2 linked regions of the Halioglobus japonicus genome follow. The protein of the gene in region 2 interacts with the protein of the main gene of each other region in a pairwise test. Links are inferred from orthologs where the notes say so. Each region holds a gene or a part of one and is shown on either strand. Other genes may lie near its edges.

Region 1 (2,791 bases), 2.9 Mb from region 2 along the record:
ATCTCATGGGGCTGCAGCGACACATCAAGGTGTTGGGCACATTCGCGCGCCTGTATTTGCGCGACGGCAAGACCGCTTACCTAGATGACCTGCCACTGGTGGTCAGCTATGTGCGCGAAATGCTGGCGCGTTATGGCGAGACGCCGGGTCCGATAAGCGAGGCGGCAGCCTGGTTTGAATCGGATGTCATGGCCGCCGTTCGCCAGCAGCCCTGGGGCAGTGCACTGTGAAGGCCATGATCCTGGCCGCCGGCTTCGGCGAGCGCATGCGCCCCTTGACTGAGCACACGCCCAAGCCGCTGTTGCGGGTGGCGAATACGCCGCTGATGGAACATCACCTGCGCCGCCTCGCAGCGCTGGGGGTGGTTGATATCGTGATCAATGTGGCGCACCTGGGCGAGCAGATCGAACACTACTTCGGTGATGGCCGTGCCTTTGGTGTAAACATAACGTACTCGCGTGAGTTGCAGCCGCTGGAGACCGCCGGGGTATTCAGCAGGCCCTGCCGCTGTTGGCAGGCGCGCCGTTTATGGTCATCAATGGCGATGTCTGGACCGATTACCCCTTTGAGCGCCTGCGCGAATACACCCTGGCACCCTGGGAGCAGACGCATCTGGTTATGGTCGATAACCCCGAACATCATCCCCTCGGTGATTTTTGCCTGGATGAGGCGGGGCGGGTCAGCAAGCGAGTGGGCAGTCGCCCCGGTCATACCTATGCCGGCGTGGCCCTCTTTACCCCGGCCTTCTTCGCTGGCCTGGCCCTGGCCGCCTGGCCCTGCGGCCGCTGCTGGATGCGGCGATAGCCGCCGGTGCCCTGGGCGGAGAGTACTACCCCGGTGAATGGGTTGATGTGGGTACCCCCGAGCGTCTGGCGGAACTCGATACGCTGGTCACAGCGAGGGTGCGTTCGGCGCAGGAACAGGTAGAATAGCGCCACTATTTGAAGGAGCCCTCCCATGGCTGATTACCTGATCGCCCCCTCTATTCTCTCCGCCGATTTTGCCCGGCTCGGAGAGGAGGTCGACAATGTCCTCGCCGCCGGTGCCGACGTGGTGCACTTTGATGTGATGGACAATCACTATGTGCCGAATCTCACGATCGGCCCGATGGTTTGCAAGGCCCTGCGCAACCACGGTGTGACGGCGCCCATCGATGTGCATTTGATGGTGCAGCCGGTCGATCGCCTCATTGGCGATTTCGCCGAGGCGGGCGCAACCTACATCACCTTTCACCCGGACGCCTCCACCCACGTGGATCGCTCCCTGCAGATGATTCGCGACGCAGGCTGTAAATCGGGCCTGGTATTCAACCCCGCCATGGGCCTGGATGCGCTTAAGTACGTGATGGACAAGGTCGACATGATTCTCCTTATGTCGGTCAACCCCGGCTTTGGTGGTCAGTCGTTCATCCCGGGTACCCTCGACAAGTTGCGCGAGGCGCGGGCGCTGATTGACGCCTCTGGCCACGACATTCGCCTCGAGATTGACGGCGGTGTGTCGGCCAAGAATATTCGCGAGATCGCCGCTGCAGGCGCGGACACCTTTGTGGCGGGTTCCGCCATCTTTAACCAGCCCGATTACGCTGCAGTGATTGCTGAAATGCGGGCCGAGTTGGCTAAAGTCTAAGTACGGTGAAGCCGCACCGGCAGGGGGCGGCCGCTGCTAATCTCCCCGGTTGCGATCACTAAGCGGCCATGTACAATAGCTGCTCCACTTATCCGGAGATCGCTGTGCAAACAGCAATGCGTACAGGCATCGACCTGCTGTCGATGCGAGAGGTCACCTGCTGGCGATGGTAGCCAGGGCATTCGTTCGACCTTATTTCTACGCAAACTGACTTCTCCGAGGACTTCCCATGAATCCGCAGGACTTTGCCGCGCTGGCGGCACAAGACTACAACCGTATCCCGGTCAGCATTGAAGTGCTGGCCGATCTGGAAACACCCATCAGCGCCTACCGCAAACTGGCGGAAGGGCCTTATTCCTTCTTCTTTGAATCTGTTCAGGGCGGCGAAAAGTGGGGCCGGTACTCCATTATTGGGCTGCCCTGCCGCACGGTACTGAAGGTGTTCGGTTACCGCGCCGAGACCTGGGTCGACGGTGAACTCACCGAGAGTGAGGAAGTGGCTGATCCGCTGGCCTATGCCGAAGCTTTCCAGGGCCGCTATCGCACCGCGCCCCGGGAAGATCTTCCCGTGTTCCACGGCGGACTGGTCGGCTACTTTGGCTATGATACCGTGCGCTACGTTGAGCCGCGCCTGCGCGCCGGTACGCCGGAAGACGATCTGGGTAACCCGGATATTCTGCTTATGGTGGCAGACGAGGTACTGGTGTTTGACAATCTCGCCGGCACGATCCGCCTGATCGTCAATGTCGATCCCGCTGAACCGGATGCATTGCAGGCCGCAGAAGCGCGCTTGCAGGCATTGGTGCTACGTTTGCCCGAACCCATGCCGGCACTGCCCCCGGTAGTGCTGGATGCCGCCGATAGCGCCAACCTGGAACAGCAGGCCGATTCCCACTTCACCGAAGAGGCTTACTTTGAGGCCGTCGACAAGGTGAAGGAATATGTGCTCGCCGGCGATGTTATGCAGGTAGTGCCCTCGCAGCGTATGAGCGTGCCCTTTGATGCCCCGCCGTTGAACCTGTATCGCGCCCTGCGCAACCTCAATCCCTCGCCGTACATGTACTACCTCGATCTCGAGGATTTCCATATAGTCGGTTCCTCGCCGGAAATCCTCGCCCGCGTAGAGAAAGGCCTGGTCACCGTGCGCCCGATAGCCGGCACCCGC
Region 2 (6,221 bases):
AGGTCTGTCCATTCTCGCCGAGATCAAGTCGACCTTTGGAGTGCCCGTGATTACCGATGTGCATACCCCGGAACAGGCTGCGCCCGCTGCCGAGGTTGCAGATATTATTCAGTTGCCGGCTTTCCTGGCACGGCAGACCGACCTGGTTGCAGCGATGGCAGCCACCGGCTCTGTCATCAACGTGAAGAAGCCCCAGTTTTTAAGTCCCTCGCAAATGGCCAACATCGTTGAGAAGTTTGGCGAATGCGGCAACAACCGCATTCTGCTGTGCGAGCGCGGCAGCAATTTTGGCTACGATAATCTTGTGGTCGACATGCTTGGTTTTGGTGTTATGAAGCAGGCCTGCGGCAATGCGCCGCTGATCTTCGACGTGACCCACGCCCTGCAGTGTCGCGATCCCGGTGGGGCTGCCTCCGGCGGACGCCGTGCCCAGGTGGCAGAGCTTGCCCGTGCTGGCATGGCCACTGGCCTGGCGGGGCTGTTCCTCGAAGCCCATCCCGATCCCGATGAAGCCCTTTGTGATGGTCCCAGCGCGCTGCCGCTGGACCAGCTCGCCCCTTTCCTGTCGCAGGTGAAAGCAGTGGACGATCTCGTCAAATCACTGCCGCCCCTGCAGATCGATTAGAAAATACGGAGTAATACCCTATGAGTAACATCGCTAGTGTTCAGGCGTTTGAAGTGATGGATTCCCGCGGGAATCCCACGGTTATGGCTGAAGTGACGCTCGAATCCGGCCACGTGGGCGCCGCCTGCGCGCCCTCCGGTGCTTCCACCGGTTCTCGCGAGGCGCTGGAGCTGCGCGACGGCGACAGCAGCCGCTACCTGGGCAAAGGTGTCACCAAGGCGGTCGATTTTGTAAACGGCCCTATCAACGCCATGCTCAAGGGCACCGACGCCGCTGCGCAGCGCGACCTCGACCAGGCGATGATCGATGCCGACGGCACTGAGAACAAGGAAACCTACGGCGCCAACGCGATTCTGGCGGTGTCTCTTGCCGCGGCCAAGGCAGCTGCAGCCGGTAAAAACATTCCGCTGTACCAGCACATTGCCGACATTAACGGCACCAGCGATTTCACCATGCCGGTACCGATGATGAATATCCTCAACGGCGGTGAGCACGCCGATAACAATGTCGATATTCAGGAATTCATGGTGCAGCCCGTTGCGGCTCCGACGTTCGCCGAAGGCCTGCGCGCCGGCGCAGAAATTTTCCATCACCTGAAGAAAGTGCTCTCCGCGCGCGGTCTGAACACCGCTGTGGGTGATGAAGGTGGCTTTGCGCCCAACCTGCCCTCTAATGAAGCGGCTCTGGAAGCGATTGCCGAAGCTACAGCTAATGCCGGCTACAAGCTGGGCACTGACATTACTCTGGCGCTGGACTGTGCGGCGTCTGAGTTCTACAAGAACGGTGTTTATGACCTGGCCGGCGAAGGCAAGCAGTACGACAGTGCCGGTTTTGCCGACTACCTGGCAGACCTGGCTGGTGCGCATCCCATCATCTCTATCGAAGATGGCCTGGATGAATCTGATTGGGATGGCTGGAAGCTGCTCACCGAAAAAATTGGCGACAAGGTGCAGCTGGTGGGTGACGACCTGTTCGTTACCAATACCAAGATCCTGCAGGAAGGTATCGACAAAAACATCGCTAACTCCATCCTGATCAAGTTCAACCAGATCGGCTCGCTGTCCGAGACGCTCGACGCCATCGCCATGGCCAAGGCTGCGGGTTACACCGCGGTTATCTCGCACCGCAGCGGTGAAACGGAAGACACCACTATTGCCGACCTGGCAGTAGCGACGGCCGCTGGCCAGATCAAAACCGGCTCGCTGTGTCGCTCTGATCGCGTGGCCAAGTACAACCGTCTGCTGCGCATCGAAGCGGAGCTGGGTAGCCGCGCTCCCTACCGCGGCATGGCGGAATTCCAGCGCTAAGCTGAGTCGGGACCGGGCCCTTGCGCTGGTTGTTCGGCATTCTACTGGTTCTGCTGGTGGTGCTTCAGTACCGCCTGTGGATTGCCGAGGGGAGTCTCGCCGAGCAGCAGCGCCTGAAGCGCCAGGTCGATCGCTTTACCGAAGAAAACGCGGTGTTGCGCGAGCGCAACGCCGTGCTTGAGCGCGAAGTATTGGAGCTGCAAACCGGGAATGCCGGTGTGGAGCAACGAGCCAGGGAACAACTCAACCTGGTGCGCGACGGCGAAACCTTTTACCAGATGGATGACGAGGCGGAATAGGGCGTGCCTGAACCTGCCTGTCACGCTGTGCTTCCCGCCGCCGGTATCGGCGCGCGCATGGGCAGCGATACGCCCAAGCAATACCTGCAAGTGGCAGGGAGTACCCTGCTGGAACACAGCGTTCGCGCGCTGCTCGCAGCCCCCTCTGTCAGCTCCCTGACAATAGCGCTTCATCCTGACGATACCCGTGCACAGTCCCTGGCGCTGCTCGATGATGCGCGTATTCACACTGTCGTGGGTGGCGACGAGCGCGCCGATTCCGTGCTGGCGGCACTGCAGGATTTGTCGGCGCGGGCAGCGCCCGATGACTGGGTGTTGGTACACGATGCCGCGCGGCCTGGCCTGGCCCCTGCCGATGTTGAGCGGCTTATCGCCGCTGTCACCAGTACCGGCAACGGCGGGATTCTGGCGGAACCGGTGGTGGATACCGTCAAGCGCAGCGATGCCGCGGGCCACGTGCTCACCACGCTGGATCGCACCCAGTTGTGGCGCGCGCAGACACCGCAGATGTTTTCCCTTGGCGCATTGTTGCAGGCAATGGAAAATGCGCGAGAGGCGGGCCTGACGGTCACCGATGAAGCGTCTGCAATGGAGTATGCAGGGCATAGAGTGGCGCTGATCCAGGGCGCCGCCGCCAACTTGAAGGTGACGGTGCCCGCCGACCTGGCGTTGGTCGCCTGGTATCTTGAGCGTCGCACTGACGAGGAAATACTATGAGAATCGGGCACGGTTACGATGTGCACAAGTTTGGTCCCGGGGACAGCATTGTGCTCGGCGGGGTGTCGATCCCGCACGCCCGGGGTCTGGTGGCGCACTCTGATGGCGATGTGTTGCTGCACGCGGTGTGCGATGCGCTGCTGGGAGCCATTGCCGCCGGCGATATCGGAGGCCACTTTCCCGATACGGACCCCACTCACGCCGGCGCGGATTCCCGTGAATTGCTGCGCCAGGTGACGACGCTGGTGCATGAGGCCGGTTATGTGGTGGCTAACCTCGACAGCACGATTATTGCCCAGACGCCAAAAATGGCCCCCATATCCCCGGCATGCGCGAGCACATCGCCGCGGATCTGCAGGTATCTGCCGGGCAGGTGAATGTTAAAGCCACAACCACCGAGAAGCTGGGCTTTGCCGGCCGCGAGGAAGGTATTGCCGCGCACGCCGTGGTATTGCTGGAAGCGGCAGCTCAATGATGGTAGCCCGGCCCCGGGCCCATGGCGACGCTGTGGCCCAGGCCTTGTTCAAGGCCCGCCCGGAAGATTTCTTTGTCGATGAAGAGCTCGGTTTCGAGCCGGTCGGTGAAGGCGAGCATGTCTTTCTGCACCTGAAAAAACGTCTGCTGAATACGGCCGATCTGGCGCAACGCATTTCTTCTCTGAGCGGGATTCATCCCCGGGATATCAGCTACAGCGGTATGAAAGATCGCCAGGGCGTAACGCGCCAGTGGTTCAGTGTGCGCATGGCGGGCAAGGCCGAGCCCGACTGGCAGCTGTTGTCCGAGGAAGGCGCCGTGACCGTGCTGGCGGTGACGCGGCATCAGCGCAAACTCAAGCGCGGTGTACACAAGGCCAATCGGTTCCGGATCGTGCTGCGCGACCTGGAGGGCGACCGCGACGCGATTGATCAGCGTCTGCACCGTATTCAAACCGAGGGCACACCCAATTACTTTGGCGAGCAACGCTTTGGCCGCGATGGTGCCACCCTGGATCAGGCTCGCCATTGGCTGGAGCGCGGTGCGCGTAAGGTCTCCCGCAATAAGCGCAGCCTGTTTCTGTCGGCGGCGCGCAGCTATCTGTTCAACCTTGCTCTCGCCCAGCGGGTGAATGCCGGTACCTGGCGCGAGGTATTGCCGGGCGATACCTGCATGTTGCAGGGTACGCGCAGCCTGTTTGTCTGTGAGCAGCCCGATGCCGACATCGCCGAGCGGGCCGCTGCGGGTGATCTGCACCCGGGCCTGCCGCTGTGGGGCCGTGGAGCGCCACAAAGCTATCTGCAACCCGGTGCGTCGCTCGCTGCTGAGCAGCTCCTCTGTGAGCATTTGGAGCGGGCGGGCCTGGAACTGGCCTGGCGGCCGAGCCGGCTTGTTGCGGATGACTTTTGCTGGGACTTTTGTGATGATGACGTATTGCAACTGGAGTTTCGCTTAGGGGTTGGCAGCTATGCGACAGCGCTGCTGGGCGAATTGTTGCAAGGGCAGTGATTCTGCCGGGTAACAACAAACAATAACGGGACATTCGGAGTGGTATCAGGAGTGAGCAGGGTAGACCTCAAGGGGATTGGTATGACATCGCAGCGGACACGCGAGCGGCTCATCCAGCGTCTGGTCGACCAGGGGATTAGTAATCATAAGGTGCTGGACGTCATGGCGACGACGCCCCGGCATTTGTTTCTCGATGAGGCTATGGCTCATCGCGCCTACGAAGACGTCGCGTTGCCCATTGGCTTTCAGCAAACCCTGTCGCAACCTTATATCGTGGCCCGCATGACCGAGCTGCTACTCGAGGGCGGGGCCCCGGAACGCGTGCTGGAGATCGGTACGGGCTCGGGCTACCAGACAGCCATTCTGGCGCAGTTGGTGGGCGAGGTTTACAGCGTTGAGCGCATCAAGCCCCTGCAGCAGAAGGCTCGCCAGCGCATGCGCCAGCTCAAGCTGCGCAATGTGCACATGAATCACGCCGATGGCGGCATGGGCTGGCCCGAGCGCGGCCCCTTTGACGCTATTCTCGCCGCCGCTGCCCCCGAGCGTATTCCCGAAGATTTACTGCGCCAATTGGCGCCGGGCGGGCGTCTGGTGATGCCCGTTGGTGGCGCCACCCAGCACCTGCAGATCGTGGATCGCACCCACGAGGGGTTTGAGACCACCATCGTCGAAGAGGTGCGTTTCGTGCCGCTGCGACCTGGCACAGTGAGGTAGCCTTGACCTCCCTGGGCGTATATCTGCGCGGCATCCTGATGGGTGCCGCAGACATTGTTCCCGGTGTGTCCGGGGGCACCATGGCCTTTATCACCGGCATTTACGACGACCTGCTCGGCGCGATTCGTGCAGTGGATCTCGAGTTTGCGCGCAAGGTGCTAAAGCTGGATATTCGCGGTGCCTGGGAGCACATTAACGGCGGCTTCCTGCTGGCGCTGCTGCTGGGTATTGTCACCGCCGTGGCGACCCTGGCACAGCTGTTGTCCTGGGTGCTGGAGTATCATCCTGTGCCCCTGTGGGCGTTTTTCTTCGGCCTGATCCTCGCCTCGTCGCTGGTATTACTGAAACAGGTGCCCGCGTGGAACACGGGTCGGCTGGTGTGCCTCGCTGCCGGCATTGCCGTGGCGGTGACCATTGCCCTGGCGCCCATGGTGAACCTGGACTTTGGCCTGCCCGGAGTATTTCTCGCCGGCTTCCTGGCGATTTGCGCCATGATACTGCCCGGCATCTCCGGCAGTTTCATTCTCGTGCTTATCGGTATGTACGGGCCCACGTTATTGGCGGTGAAGTCGCTGGATCTTGCTTATCTGGCGGTGCTGGCCACGGGAGCGGTGTTTGGATTGATGGTGTTTTCGCGCCTGCTGCACTGGCTTTTACAACGCTTCCATGAGGCCACCATGGCCTTGCTCACGGGTTTTCTGTTCGGTTCGCTGTTGGTGGTCTGGCCCTGGAAACGGGTATTGGCCTGGGTAGAGAGCAGCAGCGGCGGCCTTAAACCCGCGCAGCAGGTGCCGGTACTCCCCGACAGTTTTCTGGTGCAGACGGGCACCGATCCGCAGACGCTGTTGTGCATGGCGCTAATGGTGTTCGGCTTTTGCCTCGTTTGGTTGGTCGAGCGGCGCTGGGGCCAGGAGGCAGGCGCCAGCCCCTAGGGGGCAGCGCTGCGGGAGCATGAAACTGGGCCAGCGGGGTGCCATGTATTGTCTCCTGTGCGCACTGCTCACAGCCTGTGGCGGCAGCCCGCCCGCGCCGGTTGAAGATCGCAATCGCGCCGGCTCCAGTAGCGGCCAGTACAGC

The links. The genes of interacting proteins can lie anywhere in the genome.
Region 1: the proteins of eno (region 2) and rpe interact in binary tests that used the Escherichia coli proteins (3 or more experiments, as listed by UniProt). The link is inferred for Halioglobus japonicus from one-to-one orthologs.

The regions. Positions count from the first base shown.
Region 1 is NZ_CP019450.1:228,430-231,220, reverse strand. It holds rpe (ribulose-phosphate 3-epimerase), read left to right. Parts: upstream 1-957; coding sequence 958-1,626; downstream 1,627-2,791. Other genes in the region: trpE (anthranilate synthase component I), read left to right, coding at 1,856-2,791; BST95_RS21215 (nucleotidyltransferase family protein), read left to right, coding at 529-804; BST95_RS01150 (aminoglycoside phosphotransferase family protein), read left to right, coding at 1-230. UniProt on the Escherichia coli protein: Catalyzes the reversible epimerization of D-ribulose 5-phosphate to D-xylulose 5-phosphate.
Region 2 is NZ_CP019450.1:3,148,619-3,154,839, reverse strand. What follows is about bases 1-2,788. They hold eno (phosphopyruvate hydratase), read left to right. Parts: upstream 1-645; coding sequence 646-1,932; downstream 1,933-2,788. Other genes in these bases: ispD (2-C-methyl-D-erythritol 4-phosphate cytidylyltransferase), read left to right, coding at 2,235-2,788; BST95_RS14855 (septum formation initiator family protein), read left to right, coding at 1,953-2,231; kdsA (3-deoxy-8-phosphooctulonate synthase), read left to right, coding at 1-625. Outside these bases: more of ispD, read left to right, coding at 2,789-2,948; tRNA pseudouridine(13) synthase TruD, read left to right, coding at 3,420-4,430; BST95_RS14835 (protein-L-isoaspartate(D-aspartate) O-methyltransferase), read left to right, coding at 4,512-5,144; BST95_RS14830 (DUF368 domain-containing protein), read left to right, coding at 5,147-6,076; BST95_RS14825 (peptidoglycan DD-metalloendopeptidase family protein), read left to right, coding at 6,096-6,221. UniProt on the Escherichia coli protein: Catalyzes the reversible conversion of 2-phosphoglycerate (2-PG) into phosphoenolpyruvate (PEP). It is essential for the degradation of carbohydrates via glycolysis.